DNA from 2 places in the Neorhizobium sp. PAMB6630 genome. Region 1 is predicted to be linked to the other one. Evidence: predicted binding sites of a transcription regulator. Region 1 holds the regulator's gene; the other holds the start of a gene.
The links. The regulator HrcA, encoded in region 1, represses chaperone genes, less so after heat shock. The targets are predictions, from matches to a motif close to GTTAGCACTCNCNNNNNGNGAGTGCTAAC.
Positions count from the first base shown of each region.

Region 1 (7,719 bases):
CTCATCGACCAGCTCGACGAAAACGGCTATTTCCACGGCGATATCAACGACATGGCCGTGCGGCTCGGCACCTCTGAAAGTTCCATCGAATCTGTGCTGACCGCTGCCCAGACCCTTGATCCACCGGGCGTGTTTGCCCGCTCGCTCAGCGAATGCCTGGCCATCCAGCTGCGCCAGAACGACCGGTTCGACCCGGCCATGCAGGCGCTGATCGCCCATCTCGACCTGCTTGCCAAACGCGATTTTGCCAGCCTGCGCAAGATCTGCGGCGTCGATGACGAAGACCTGATGGACATGCTGGCCGAAATCCGCGGCCTCAATCCGCGGCCCGGCGCCAGTTTCCAGACGGGGATTTCCGAGGCGATCATGCCCGATATCGTCGTGCGCGCCGGTTCCGACGGCGCCTGGCTGGTGGAGCTGAACCCGGACACGCTGCCGAAGGTGCTGGTCAACCTGGCCTATTTCCAGACGGTCTCGAAAAAGGCGACGCGTCAGGGCGAGGACCAGAATTTCCTCTCCGAATGCATGCAAACGGCCAACTGGCTGACCCGCAGCCTCGATCAGCGCGCCAGGACGATCATGAAGGTGGCAACCGAGATCGTGCGCCAGCAGGATGCTTTCCTGCTCCACGGCGTCGACCATCTGCGCCCGCTCAACCTGAAGACTGTCGCCGACGCCATCAAGATGCACGAATCGACCGTCAGCCGCGTCACCTCGAACAAATACATGCTGACGCCGCGCGGCCTGTTCGAGCTGAAATATTTCTTCACGGTGTCGATCAACTCGGCCGAAGGCGGCGACAGCCACTCGGCGGAAGCCGTGCGCCACCGCATCCGTCTCCTCATTGAAAAGGAGAGCCCGGATGCCGTCTTGTCCGACGATGATATCGTCATCAGCCTCAAGAACGGTGGCGTGGAGCTTGCCCGGCGCACGGTCGCCAAGTACCGGGAAGCCATGAACATTCCCTCCTCCGTGCAGCGACGGCGCGAAAAACGTGCCCGCGCAAAGCTTGCCGCCTGCTGATCACGGCTCTTCACGATTTGACCGCCCGATAAGGCAGGTGCGTGCGCGCCATACGCCGGCGTTGCCCCTGCTGGCCATCTCCCGCTGCCGGACACGCCGAGCCAAAGCGTTGACTTTCAGGGCGTGCGCCGCTAGAAGCGCGCCGCACCGGCAATTCAGGTCAGGGTCGCCCCGAAGGTAACGCTTGATAAAGGGCAATCGAGATTGAAATCGGCTTAGCCATGCGAGAGACGCTTGGATGAGTGGACCGCTTGACGTAGACTGGCAACGCAAGTCACGACAAGAAGGAAAGAATTCCATGAGTGTGCGTGTATCCGGAAAGCATATGGAAATCGGCGAGACGTTCAGAAAACGGATCGAGGACCATATCGGGGAGGCGGTTACAAAGTATTTTGACGGAGGCTATTCGGGGCAGGTGATCGTTGAGAAATCCGGCTCCCGTTTTGCAACGGACTGCAAGCTGCACCTCGATACCGGGGTCGTGCTGCATGCCGCAGGCGAGGCCAACGATCCGCAGATAAGCTTCGACGCAGCGGCCGTGCGCATTGAAAAGCGCATCCGCCGCTACAAGCGCAAGCTGCGCGATCACCATGCTGGCGAAAGCCAGAACGGTTACGCGGAAATCTCCTACACGGTGATGGACAGCGTGCCGGATGAGGCAGACGAAGTGCCTGAGGATTTTGCGCCAACCATCGTGGCGGAAAGCTCCAAGCCTCTGAGGACCATGACCGTCGCAAGCGCTGTCATGGCGCTCGACATGACTGACGAACCGGTGCTGTTTTTCCAGAACCCGGGCAAGCAGTTGAACATTGTTTACCGCCGCAACGACGGCAATATTGGTTGGATCGACGCCGCCAGTATCAAGGGATAGCCTGACGGGAGTGCCTTCGGGCACTCCCAATCCCCCTCGGGGGCAGAAGGATGAAAAGAATGGCGTTGGCAGACCTGTTGCAACAAGATGCGATCCTCCCGGCCCTGAAGGTGAATTCCAAGAAGCAATTGCTGCAGGAACTGGCGCTCAGGGCCTCCAAGCTGACCGGCGTGCCGGAGCGGGAAATCTTCGACGTCATCTTGCAGCGCGAGCGGCTGGGCTCTACCGGCGTTGGACACGGCATTGCCATTCCGCACGGCAAGCTCGGTACGATCGGCTCCATAAAGGGCCTGTTTGCCCGTCTGGAAACGCCTGTCGATTTCGAGGCACTGGACGATGAACCGGTCGATCTGGTGTTCCTGTTGCTCGCCCCTGAAGGTGCTGGCGCCGATCACCTGAAGGCGCTGTCCCGCATCGCCCGCGTGTTGCGTGACCAGGAACTGGTCGCCAAATTGCGCGCCACCGATTCGGCCTCCGCGATCTACGCCTTCCTCAACGAAGAACAGGCCTCGAACGCCGCCTGATTTTTGTCGCCCTGCCTGCGGCCGCTGGCCGCACCGTGCGAACCCCAAGCCTTCACCCACACAAAAAAGGCCCGCCTCCTTATCGGAAACGGGCCTCTTGTTCGTGCGAGATGATGGCGATCAGTTGGTTTCGCCAGCAGCTGCCGCTGCGTCACCGGTTTCCACCGCCTTCGGGCCGCCCTTGGAGACGCCCACCATCGCCGGGCGCAGCACGCGCTCACCGATGACGTAACCGGCCTGCACCACCTGCATCACGGTGTTGTTGGCAACGGTCGTGTTGGGGATCTCGAACATCGCCTGATGGAAGTTCGGATCGAATTTCTGGCCTTCCGGCTCGATTTTTTTCACGCCGTGGCGCTCCAGCGCCGAGAGCATGGCGCGCTCGGTCATGTCGACGCCTTCGATCAGCGCCTTCAGGCCCGCATCGCCGGTTTCCTTCGTCTCATCAGGAATGGAATCGAGCGCCCGGCGCAGATTGTCGGACACGGCCAGCATGTCGCGGGCAAAGGCCGTCACGGCATAGGACTTGGCGTCCTTGATCTCGCGGTCGGTGCGTCGGCGCAGGTTGTCCATCTCGGCGGCCAGCCGCAGGAAGCGGTCGCGCAGCTCGGCATTCTCAGCCTTCAGGGTTTCGATCGGATCGGGCGCCTGCGCTTCGGTGTTCTCCGTCGCGCTCTCGTCCAGCGCCGCAGCCACGGCTTCGGCCGTGTTCTCGTTCGCTGTTGCGTCAGGTCCGTTTTTGGTCGTCTCGTCGGTCATGACGTTCTCCGGTAGAGGGTTGGGATTTGTGCCCGATATCGAGGTTTGCGCCTCAAAAATCAAGACGCAAGGCCGATTAAGCGCAAGGAGAGCGACATGGGCGTGAAGGCGGTCAGAGCGGCTTGCGCGTCAACCGGGCCAGAAGCTGGGCGGTATAGTCCACCATGGGGACAATACGGGAATAATTCAGCCGCGTCGGGCCGATGACGCCGACGGCCCCGACGATACGGTCTTCCTCGTCGCGGTAGGGGGCGACGATCAGCGACGAGCCCGACAGCGAAAAAAGCTTGTTCTCAGAGCCGATGAAGATGCGCACGCCCGGCCCGCTCTCGGCCAGTTCGAGGATTTCGATCAGGCTGTCCTTCTTTTCGAGATCATCGAACAGAAGCCGCAACCGGTCGAGGTCTTCGGCACCACCAAGGCCTTCGAGCAGGTTTGCCCGGCCGCGCACGATGAGGCGGGTGGGTTTGCCCTCCTCGTTGTCTCCCGACCAGATGGCAAGCCCGCGCTGGACAAGATCCTGCGACAGGGCATCCAGCTCCGTCAGCACTTCGTCCTTCAGGCTTTTGAGCTGGGTGCGCAGTTCCGGCAGCGTCTGCCCGGCCAGATGCGCGTTCAGGAAATTGGCCGCTTCCGTCAGCTGCGAGGAGGTCACGCCGGCTGGAAGCTCGATGATGCGGTTTTCCACCTGGTTATGCTCGCCAACCAGGATCGCAAGCGCCTTCGTTGGCTCAAGCCGGATGAACTCGACATGTTTCAGCACGGAATCGCTTTTGGCGGTAATCACGATACCGGCCCCGCGCGACACGCCAGAGAGCATGCGGGTTGCCTCGGTCATCAGGCTTTCCATCGGCTGGGCCCGGTCGACGGCGCGGATCTGCCGCTCGATATCGGCCTGTTCCTCGATGGAGAGATCGCCCACCTGCATGAAGGCATCGACGAAGAAACGAAGCCCCGTCTGTGTCGGCAGCCGGCCGGCACTGACATGCGGCGCATAGATAAGGCCAAGCTCTTCCAGATCGCTCATGACATTGCGCACGGAGGCGGGAGACAGCGACATCGGCAACAGCCGCGACAGGCTGCGCGAGCCAAGCGGTTCGCCGGTATCGAGATAACTTTCCACGATGCGGCGGAAGATCTCGCGCGAGCGGTCGTCCAGCAAGGCTGTGCTGCCTTGCCCTGAACCTGGTGTATGAACGCCCATCTGCCGCATGTCTTCCGATCAATGACTTTTCCATGACAAATATAATGTCTCTCTAGCCTTTGGCAAAACGGAATCCGCTTAGGTTGCCGCAAACAACCCTTTCGATACCGGGTTTTTCTTTGCAAAAGCGCGGGCAGCGCCTTAAGACGCCTGCACAGACCCTTCAGGAGAACCCCATGCGACCCTCAGGCAGAAAAACCGACCAGATGCGCAAAGTCAGTTTCGAGCGCAACGTTTCGAAACACGCGGAAGGCTCCTGCCTGGTGAAGTTCGGCGATACGCATGTTCTGTGCACCGCAAGCCTTGAAGAAAAGACGCCACCATGGCTGCGCAATTCCGGCAAGGGCTGGGTCACAGCCGAATACGGCATGCTGCCGCGCGCCACCGGCGACCGCATGAAGCGCGAAGCCGCAACCGGCAAGCAGGGCGGCCGCACGCAGGAAATCCAGCGCCTGATCGGCCGTTCGCTTCGCGCGGTGATCGATCTGGAGGCGCTCGGCGAAAAGCAGATCACGGTGGATTGCGACGTCATCCAGGCCGATGGCGGCACCCGCACCGCTGCCATCACCGGCGGCTTCATTGCGCTGCATGATTGCCTGAAGTGGATGGAAACGCGCCAGATGATCAAGCTCGATCGCGTGCTGAAGGATCATGTGGCCGCCATTTCCTGCGGCATCTTTGCCGGACAGCCGGTGATCGATCTCGATTACCTCGAAGACTCGGCTGCTGAAACCGACGCCAATTTCGTCATGACCGGCGCCGGCGGCATTGTCGAAGTGCAGGGCACGGCCGAAGGCAAGCCGTTTTCCCGCGAGGAACTGCTGAAGCTTCTCGATCTCGCCGCCGCCGGCACTGCCGAACTGGTGGCCCTGCAGAAACAGGCGATCGGCTGAACCGGAGGGCGCTGCAATGATCGAGGGCATTCTGGAAACGGCACTTTACGTGGATGATCTCGACGCGGCCGAGGCCTTTTATGGCGGCGTGCTGGGGCTTGAAAAGATCACCCGCGCCGAGAACAGGCATGTGTTTTATCGCTGCGGCCCCGGCGTTCTCCTGGTGTTCAACCGGGCAGAAACGGTAAAGCCGCCGCCGGAAGGTGCCCTACCGGTTCCCCCGCATGGCACGACCGGTGCGGGACACGCCTGTTTTCGCGTCGAGGAACGGGCGCTCGATCATGTGGTTGAAAACCTGATTGCATCAGGTATCGCCATCGAATCCGATTTTCACTGGCCGGGCGGCGCCCGCTCAATCTATTTCCGCGACCCCGCCGGCAACAGCCTGGAATGCGCAAGCCCTTCGCTCTGGAACATTCAATAGGACATCTGCGATGCGCAAGCTCGAGACCCGCACCATCGTCGTTGCCAGCCACAATGCCGGCAAGATCCGCGAAATCGCCGACCTGATCGGCCCCTTCGGCTTTTCGGCAAAATCCGCCGCGGAGTTGAACTTCGCCGAGCCGGACGAGACCGGCACGACATTCGAGGAAAACGCTGCGATCAAGGCGCTCGCTTCGGCCAAGGCCTCCGGCCTGCCTGCCCTCTCCGACGATAGCGGTCTCGTCATCGATGCACTGGATGGCGCCCCCGGCGTCTACACCGCCAACTGGGCAGAAACCGCCGATGGCACCCGCGATTTCCAGATGGCCATGCAGAAGGTGGAAACTGCGCTGGCAGACAAGGGCGCTGTCGCCCCCGAGCAGCGCACCGCCCGTTTCGTCAGCGTGCTCTGCCTTGCCTGGCCGGATGGCCACACGGAAATGTTCCGCGGCGAGGTGGAAGGCACGATCGCCTGGCCGCCCCGCGGCACGGCCGGTTTCGGCTACGATCCCCTCTTTCAACCGGAGGGGTTCGACACCACATTCGGTGAAATGAGCGCAGACGAAAAACATGGCTGGAAGCCGGGCGACGAACACGCCCTCTCCCACCGCGCCCGCGCCTTCAAGATCTTTGTCGAAACCTGCCTGGAAGGCTGACACACCCGTGCTGACCGACGCCCCTCTGCTGCCCGATACCGGCGAACCGGGCTTTGGTCTTTACGTCCACTGGCCGTTCTGCGCGGCAAAGTGTCCGTATTGCGATTTCAACAGCCATGTCCGCCACCAGCCGGTGGACCAGCCGCGTTTTGCAGCCGCCTTCCTCAAGGAAATGGACACGATGCGGGCGCTGTCTGGCCCGAAAACCGTGACGAGCATTTTTATGGGCGGCGGCACGCCCTCGCTGATGGACCCGAGGACGGTCGAAACCATTCTGGACGGCATCGCCGCGCGCTGGCATGTGCCCGCCGGCATCGAAGTCACCATGGAAGCAAACCCCTCGAGCGTCGAGGCGGATCGTTTTCGCGGCTATCGGGCAGCCGGCGTCAACCGCGTTTCGCTTGGCGTACAGGCCCTGAACGACCGCGACCTCAAATTTCTGGGCCGCTTGCATGATGTGGCCGACGCGTTGAAAGCCATCCGCCTGGCACGCGAAATCTTTCCGCGCATGAGTTTCGACCTCATCTACGCCCGCCCCGGCCAGACGGTGGAGGAGTGGGAGCGCGAGCTGAATGAGGCGGTGTCTTATGCCGTCGATCACCTGTCGCTCTACCAGCTGACCATCGAGGAAGGCACGCCGTTTTACGGGCTGCACAAGGCCGGCAAGCTGGTGGTGCCCGATGGCGACCAGTCGGCCGAGCTTTACGAGGCCACGCAACAGATCACCGAAGGGTTCGGCATGCCGGCCTATGAAGTGTCGAACCACGCAAAACCCGGCGCCGAAAGCCGCCACAACCTCACCTACTGGCGTTACGGCGATTATGCCGGCATCGGTCCCGGTGCCCACGGACGGCTGACGACGAGCGGCTCAAAGCTTGCAACGGCCACCGAACGCAAGCCGGAAGCCTGGCTGGACCGGGTGGAAGCCGAAGGCCACGGCATGGTGGACGAGGAAATGCTCGACTACCAGGCGCAGTCGGACGAGCTTCTGCTGATGGGCCTTCGCCTGCGCGAGGGCATCGATCTCGTGCGCTGGCGCGCGCTGTCCGGCCGCGACCTTGATCCCGCACGGGAAGAGTTTTTACTGGGACACGGGTTTCTTGAACGGCTCGGCAATTCGCGCATCCGCTGCACGCCCTCGGGCATGCTGATCCTCGATTCCGTCGTCGCCGATCTCGCCAGCTGACGAGGAGGAGGCTGGCTGCCGATCAGGCAGCCCGCTGCCGTTTCCCGACAAGACGGCGCCAGAGCCTGCCGTCAATGGCCGCAAGGCCGATCCCGATCAGAACGAGACCGACGAGATGGCGCAGCGCCAGCTGCTCGCCAAGCACCAGCGCGCTCAAGAGAATAGCGCTCGGCGGAATGA
Region 1 is NZ_CM177836.1:3,531,737-3,539,455, forward strand. It holds gene rpoN (RNA polymerase factor sigma-54) at 1-1,023, shown strand, start outside; gene hpf (ribosome hibernation-promoting factor, HPF/YfiA family) at 1,322-1,894, shown strand; gene ptsN (PTS IIA-like nitrogen regulatory protein PtsN) at 1,954-2,418, shown strand; gene grpE (nucleotide exchange factor GrpE) at 2,539-3,177, opposite strand; gene hrcA (heat-inducible transcriptional repressor HrcA) at 3,290-4,381, opposite strand; gene rph (ribonuclease PH) at 4,558-5,274, shown strand; gene AC4CWF_RS16855 (VOC family protein) at 5,291-5,698, shown strand; gene rdgB (RdgB/HAM1 family non-canonical purine NTP pyrophosphatase) at 5,709-6,353, shown strand; gene hemW (radical SAM family heme chaperone HemW) at 6,361-7,539, shown strand; gene AC4CWF_RS16870 (DMT family transporter) at 7,562-7,719, opposite strand, start outside.

Region 2 (7,719 bases), 470 kb from region 1:
CGAAACCGGTGACGACGGCGCTCGCCTGCAACCAGCCGCCCAGAATGTTTTCGACAAAATCCTCGGCGGAGCGCTGCGAAAACTCCCGGTCGAACGGGTATTCGATGACCGAATGAAAGCCCATGGCTTCCAGAAGCTGTGCCTTCAGCGGGCCGGGCGTCAGCCGAAACACCGGCTGCTCCGGTTTGAAGACGGTGCGCGGATGCGGCTCGAAGGTCAGGACCAGCGCCGGCACGCCGCGCTCCTTGGCAAGCGCCAGCGCCCGTTCCAGCACACTGCGATGGCCGCGATGCACGCCATCGAAATTGCCGATGGCAACGACGCCGCCCTTCAGATCCGCCGGCAGCGCTTCCTTCTGTTCATTGCGGTGAAATACGGTCATCTCGTCCATCCGTCAGGCCAGCCGCGGCATCCACCATTTCGGTGTGGCCGCCTCGCGCTCCAGATAGGCGTTGAGGATCGCCTCGTCGGTTTCACCGTTGATGGTATATTCCGCCGCGTGAATGCCGCCGGAGATGTAGAGAAGGTCGAGCCCGTAGCTCAAGGCGCCCTTCACATCTGTGGGCATTCCGTCGCCGACCGCAATGATCTTCGACAGATCGATTTCGCCCTTCACATCGCGCGCGCTCGCAAGGGCTGCCTCGTAGATCGGCCGGTGCGGTTTGCCGCCGAAACGATTATGGCCGCCAAGCTGAGCGTAATAGGCGGCAACGGCGCCGGCGCAGGGGATGATGCGATGGCCGCGCTCCACGACAAGATCCGGATTGGCGCAGATCATCGGCACGTCGCGGGCGATAAAGCGCGACAGCATGTCGTGGTAATCTTCCGGCACCTCGCGCTCGTCATCGAAAAAGCCGGTGCAGACAATACAATCGGCGTCCGCCTCGCTGGTGACCGTGACGTCAAGACCCTCAAACAGCGGCATGTCACGCTCCGGACCGAGCAGGAAAACCTTCTTCGGGCCTTCGGCAATCAGCGCGCGGGTCACATCGCCCGAGGTCACGATCCGGTCATAAGCTTCATCCGGCACGCCGAGTACGCGCAGCTGGTCGATGACGCCGGGAGCCGGACGCGGCGAATTGGTGATGAGAACAACGGCAAGGCCTGCCTTGCGCGCCGCCGCCAGCGCTTCGCAGGCGGCAGGAAACGCCGTGATGCCATCGTGCAGCACACCCCAGACATCCGAAAGCACGAGATCGTAGCCAGCGGTGATCGCGCTGAGGTTCTTGATGCGGTCTGCCATGGTCACCCTGATGCGTTGCAAGAAACTGGCGCTGACATGGCAAAGCTCCGGCCCGATGGCAAGGAGTTTTAGGCGGGCCGCGCCATTCAGCCCTTGCCTTGAGCCCCGGTCGCCAACTCGGACAGAAGCCTCAGAAGCCGGAAAGGCGCCAGAAAAGGCCGAGCGTGGCGCAAAGGCCAAGCACCTTAACCATGCCGAGCCGGACCCTGAGCAGCAGGAAGGCCGAGAGCGCAAAAAGCGCGAGCGCTGCTGCATCGAGCGAGGCCGGCTGCGGCCACCAGACGCCGGGCGCCCCCGCACCCTGCCAGCTGGGGAGGAAGGCGATGCGGTCCACTTTCGCAAACAGCACATGCAGGCCGAACCAGATGGCAAGGTTGAGGATGACGCCGACCACGGCAGCGGTGATGGCGGAGAGCGCCGCGGATATGGCGATATTGCCGCGCAGGCGCTCGATATAAGGCGCGCCGGCAAAGATCCAGATGAAGCTTGGCACGAACGTGGCCCAGGCCGTCAACAGCGCACCGATGATGCCGGCCACCACGGGATCGAGCCCCGGCACGGTGCGAAAGCCGACGAGATAACCGACATAGGAGAGAACGAGCACCAGCGGCCCCGGCGTCGTCTCGGCCAGCGCAAGCCCATCCAGCATTTCGCCGGGCCTGAGCCAGCCGTAATTCTCAACCGCCACCTGCGCCACATAGGCCAGAACCGCATAGGCGCCACCGAAGGTCACAAGCGCCATCTTCGAGAAGAAGGTAAACATCACCGCCATGCTTTCGGCGCCGGCGATGAAGGAGAGGACGAGAAGCGGCAACTGCCAGACGCCGACCCAGAACAATAGCAGAGCGAGCGAGCGCACAAGCGGCGGGCGCGCGAGAACCGGCGCGGTGTCACGCGGTTCGGAGACCGTCAGCGCATCGGGTGCGCTGACACGGCGGGCGCGAAAATATCCGGCAAGGGCTGCGAGAAGAATGACCAGCGGAAACGGCAGGGCCAGCACGAAAAGCGCCAGAAATGCCAGCGCCGCCAGCACCCGCAGAAAAGCGGTCTTCAGTGTTTTCCTGGCAAGCCGGATCACCGCCTCCACCACGACAGACAGGACGGCGGCCTTCAGCCCAAAAAACAGGCCGGCAAGCCAGCCGGCATCCTGATAAAGCCCGTAGGCGGTGGAGAGCCCGATGATGACGAAAAGGCCGGGCAGCACGAAGAGCAGGCCGGCAATAATGCCGCCGCGCACGCCATGTAAAAGCCAGCCGGCATAGGTGGCCAGCTGCTGCGCCTCCGGCCCCGGCAGAAGCATGCAATAGTTAAGCGCGTGCAGAAAACGGTCTTCCGACAGCCAGCGGCGCTCGTCCACGATTGCCCGGTGCATCATGGCGATCTGGCCGGCCGGCCCGCCAAAGCCCAGACAGCCGATGCGGGCAAAAACCAGCGTCAATTCCTTCAGGGACGGTTTGGGTGTCGCACCGTCGGCGGAGATGCCTGCCGCGCCTGCCGGATCGGGCGTCGCGACGCTCACGACACCACTCCGCCGCAATGAACAGGCAAAGCGTGTGACGGCGCTGAGAAAGGCGCAGATTTTTTAGAGGCCCGTTCTTGACTCATCACAGCACCGGTCTTATCTCGGGGTCGTTAGCACTCCCAACAGGTGAGTGCTAGCAACAGGGACACGGGCCTCCTCAAAGCCCGTAAAGGTCATTTGATCGAGGGATTAGACAATGGCAAGCACCAATTTCCGCCCGCTTCACGACCGCGTCGTCGTTCGTCGCGTTGAATCCGAAGCCAAGACCAAGGGTGGCATCATCATTCCCGATACCGCCAAGGAAAAGCCGCAGGAAGGCGAAATCGTCGCCGTCGGCTCCGGCGCTCGCGATGACAGCGGCAAGATCGTTGCACTCGACGTCAAGGTTGGCGATCGCGTTCTGTTCGGCAAGTGGTCGGGCACGGAAGTAAAGCTCGACGGCGAAGACCTTCTGATCATGAAGGAAGCCGACATCATGGGCATCATCGGCTGATCTCAGTCCGATCTTTCCATCCGAATTATCAAATCAACCAAAGGGCGTGATGCCCGGGAGTTTTGAACATGGCAGCTAAAGAAATCAAGTTCGGCCGCACTGCGCGCGAAAAGATGCTGCGCGGCGTCGACATCCTCGCAGACGCAGTGAAGGTAACGCTCGGCCCGAAGGGTCGTAACGTCATCATCGACAAGTCCTTCGGCGCACCGCGCATCACCAAGGACGGCGTATCGGTCGCCAAGGAAATCGAGCTCGAAGACAAGTTCGAGAACATGGGCGCCCAGATGGTGCGCGAAGTGGCTTCCAAGACCAACGACATCGCTGGTGACGGCACCACGACGGCAACGGTTCTGGCCCAGGCGATTGTTCGCGAAGGCAACAAGGCTGTTGCTGCCGGCATGAACCCGATGGACCTGAAGCGCGGTATCGATCTGGCTGTTGCTGAAGTCGTGAAGGATCTCCAGGCCAAGGCCAAGAAGATCTCCACGTCTGAAGAAGTTGCCCAGGTTGGCACGATTTCGGCAAACGGCGACGCACAGGTTGGCCGTGACATTGCTGAAGCCATGCAGAAGGTCGGCAACGAAGGTGTTATCACCGTCGAAGAAGCCAAGACCGCCGAAACCGAACTCGAAGTCGTCGAAGGCATGCAGTTCGACCGCGGTTACCTGTCGCCTTACTTCGTCACCAACCCTGAAAAGATGGTTGCTGACCTGGAAGACGCCTACGTTCTCCTGCACGAGAAGAAGCTTTCGAACCTCCAGGCCATGCTGCCTGTTCTCGAAGCTGTCGTTCAGACCGGCAAGCCGCTCGTCATCATCGCTGAAGACGTTGAAGGCGAAGCTCTTGCAACGCTGGTCGTCAACAAGCTGCGTGGCGGCCTGAAGATTGCTGCTGTCAAGGCTCCGGGCTTCGGCGATCGCCGCAAGGCCATGCTGGAAGACATCGCGATCCTGACCGGTGGTACCGTGATTTCGGAAGACCTCGGCATCAAGCTCGAGTCTGTCACGCTTGACATGCTCGGCCGTGCGAAGAAGGTTTCCATCACCAAGGAAAACACCACCATCGTTGATGGCGCCGGTGCAAAGACCGACATCGAAGGCCGCGTTGCCCAGATCAAGGCGCAGATCGAAGAAACTTCTTCGGACTACGACCGCGAAAAGCTGCAGGAACGTCTTGCAAAGCTTGCTGGCGGCGTTGCCGTGATCCGCGTTGGCGGCTCGACGGAAATCGAAGTCAAGGAACGCAAGGACCGCATCGACGATGCGCTCAACGCAACGCGCGCTGCCGTTCAGGAAGGCATCGTCCCCGGCGGCGGCACTGCTCTGCTGCGTTCTTCCACGAAGATCACCGTCAAGGGTGCAAACGACGACCAGGAAGCCGGCATCAACATCGTTCGCCGCGCCCTGCAGTCGCTGGTTCGCCAGATTGCTGAAAACGCAGGCGACGAAGCCTCGATCGTTGTTGGCAAGATCCTCGAAGGCAACAGCGACAACTTCGGCTACAACGCCCAGACGTCTGAATATGGCGACATGATCGCCATGGGCATCGTCGACCCGGTCAAGGTTGTCCGCACGGCTCTGCAGAACGCAGCTTCGGTTGCTTCGCTGCTGATCACCACGGAAGCCATGATTGCCGAACTTCCCAAGAAGGAATCGGCTGGCGGCATGCCGGGCGGCATGGGCGGAATGGGCGGCATGGACATGATGTAAGACCCTTTGGGTCTTGCATGTGAGCCATCCGGTTCAGTTACGGAAGGGCGTCGGGAAACCGGCGCCCTTTTTGCGTTCAGATCATGCCTCAATAATAACCGCGGCCATTGGTCTGCTTGCGGTGAATATTGCGCGAGGCGCGATCCTGCTGGCGTTCCAGGCGACGCCTTTCCTTTGGCGTGATGTAGCCATCGCGGGCAGCACGCGCCTGATTGCGGTCGATGCGATGCTGCTGGCGTTCGAGATTGCGTAGCTCGCGCGGCGTCAGGTGGCCTCGTGCGGCGCCTTTATAAATCCGCTCCTGCTGCCGCTGCTCGCGGGTTTCGGTGCGATAAGTCTGAGCAAAACTGGTGCCCGTCCACAATAGGGTCAGCGCCACAGCACCGATTAGAATTTTCTTCATGGGATCTCCTTCCTGCACGCATCAAACGCTGTGCGTCCAAATGCGTTCTTCTCAACGGCCTCTCCCGCGAAAGGTTGCCTCACTGCCTCGAAAGGAACGGGCAACGGCCACATCTTGTCGTTCACCAATATCGAACAATTCGTCTTCGGTTGTTCATCTTTCGCGGCGCGACAATCTGGCGCATATATCCCGTCAGAAATTCATTGGCCCATGTGGCCCTGCCCCCGGAGATCCTCCCATGTCGACCCCCAACAATGCGATCCTGCTTCTCGCCCGCATCCTCCTCTCCTTCATCTTCATCCTGTCCGGTTTCGGCAAGCTGACCGATCCGGCAGGCACTGCCGGCATGATTGCCGGTGCCGGGCTGCCCGCCGCAACCGCGCTCTCCTATCTCGCCGGCCTGTTTGAACTGGTGACGGGCCTTGCCGTTCTCGCCGGCTTCCAGGTCAAAATCGTCGGCTGGGCGCTGGCGCTCTTCTGCATCTTCACCGGCGCCGTTTTCCATTCGGGCACCGTTGCCGTTCCCGGCTGGCCGGATGCCGCTCTCGGCTGGATCAACACGCTGAACGGCATCATGATGATGAAGAACTTTACGCTGGCTGGCGCCTATATCCTGCTCGCCACCGTCGGCGCCGGCGCCTACTCGGTTGACGCTCGCCGCGGCACCGCACCGGCACTCGCTGTTCGCTAATCTTCTGCCCCCAAGGCAAAAAAGAACCCGCTGGAGCGATCCGGCGGGTTTTTTTGCGTATGGCGAATTTTGAGGTATCTCGGTGAGGGCGGAGCGAGTGCCGCCCCCTCATCCGGCTGCCGCCACCTTCTCCCCGCTGGGGAGAAGGGAGATGGAACCGAAGCGCTGGCGAGAAAATCCCTTCTCCCCTCGGGGAGAAGGTGCCGGCAGGCGGATGAGGGGGCGGCTGGCACAAATGCCAACCAACGCCGACACCATCCGCACAGCATTCACAAAACCCCGCGCACCGCCTCGACAATCCGTGCAACCGTCGCATTGCCCTCATGCTCCGGCTTTTTCGCCCGCACGAGACAGGCTTCGGAGCGCAAAATCACGCCGTCCGACAGCACCTTGAGATGGTTGGCGACGAGTGTGGAACCGGTGGAGGTGATATCGACGATGATATCGGCCTGGCCGGCCGCCGGTGCGCCTTCCGTGGCGCCGAGACTTTCGACGATACGATAAAGCTGGATGCCGTGCTGGGCGGAAAAATGCTGCTGGGTGAGGCGCCAGTATTTGGTGGCAATGGCAAGGCGACGGCCGTGGCGGGCGCGAAAATCGGCCGCGACGTCTCCGAGATCCGCCATGTTTTCCACGTCGAGCCAGATGTCCGGCACCGCCACCACCACATCCGCATGGCCAAAGCCGAGGCGGGCGGAAATTTCCATGCGACGGTCGGCGTCGGACAGTTCCTCGCGGATCAGGTCCTCGCCGGTCACGCCGAAATCCACCGTGCCATTGCCGATTTCCCGGGAAATTTCGGAGGCCGAGAGGAAAGCGATTTCCACGTCCTCCATGCCCTCGATGCGCCCACGATAGGAGCGCTCATTGCCGATGGCAGAAATCACCATGCCGGCGCGGGCGAAGATGGCAGAAGCATCGTCCTTCATGCGGCCCTTGGAGGGAAGACCGATGGTAATGGTCATCGTGCGCCCCCCTTGGCCTTTTCGATGCGGTCCAGCCAGAGGGCAAAGCCGACGGCTGGGATATGGTCTTTTGCGCCGAGCAGCGTCAGCATGCGGTCATACCGCCCGCCGCCGGCCAGCACGTCATGATCGCCCCGCGCGGTGATCTCGAACACGAGGCCGGTATAATAATCGAGCGGACGCCCGAAGGCGGCGCGCCAGGTGATATCGGCAAGCGACGCCCCGGCATTGGCAAAAGCGGCCACGCGGGCATCGAAGCCGGCAATCGCCTGTTCCAGCGGCAGGCCGGCGGAGCGGGCGAAATCGGCAAGCACCCCCGGCGCATAACGCAGCGACACGTTGATCGACAAAAATTCCTTCAGCGCATCGAGTTTTGCTGTGTCGAGCGACGCACCGGCCAGCAGCCGCTTTTCCTTCAGCCGCCGCACGATTTCCGAGGGCGACCGGCTGGCATTGGTCAAATAGCCGGTGCGCTCCATCTCCGCCTCCACATGGGCGACTAGGGCTGCCTCATCGCCGGCTTCCAGCAGGGCTTCCACCTCAGGCGAAAGGCCGGCAACCGGCTGCGGGCGGGCAAGCCGTGCAATCATCGCTTCCAGCAGATCCGTCTGGCCAAAGGCGCGCACGAGGCGTTTTTGCCAGCCGGCGGGAAGGCCGAGCGCTGCGACGACAGCCTCGAACACCGCCTGATCA
Region 2 is NZ_CM177836.1:3,058,743-3,066,461, forward strand. It holds gene AC4CWF_RS14690 (bifunctional riboflavin kinase/FAD synthetase) at 1-382, opposite strand, end outside; gene AC4CWF_RS14695 (TIGR01459 family HAD-type hydrolase) at 395-1,243, opposite strand; gene chrA (chromate efflux transporter) at 1,374-2,762, opposite strand; gene groES (co-chaperone GroES) at 2,962-3,258, shown strand; gene groL (chaperonin GroEL) at 3,327-4,967, shown strand; gene AC4CWF_RS14715 (hypothetical protein) at 5,056-5,370, opposite strand; gene AC4CWF_RS14720 (DoxX family protein) at 5,609-6,061, shown strand; gene hisG (ATP phosphoribosyltransferase) at 6,331-7,026, opposite strand; gene AC4CWF_RS14730 (ATP phosphoribosyltransferase regulatory subunit) at 7,023-7,719, opposite strand, start outside.
Region 2: the regulator HrcA is predicted to act here: its motif matches at 2,875-2,903, upstream of groES (co-chaperone GroES).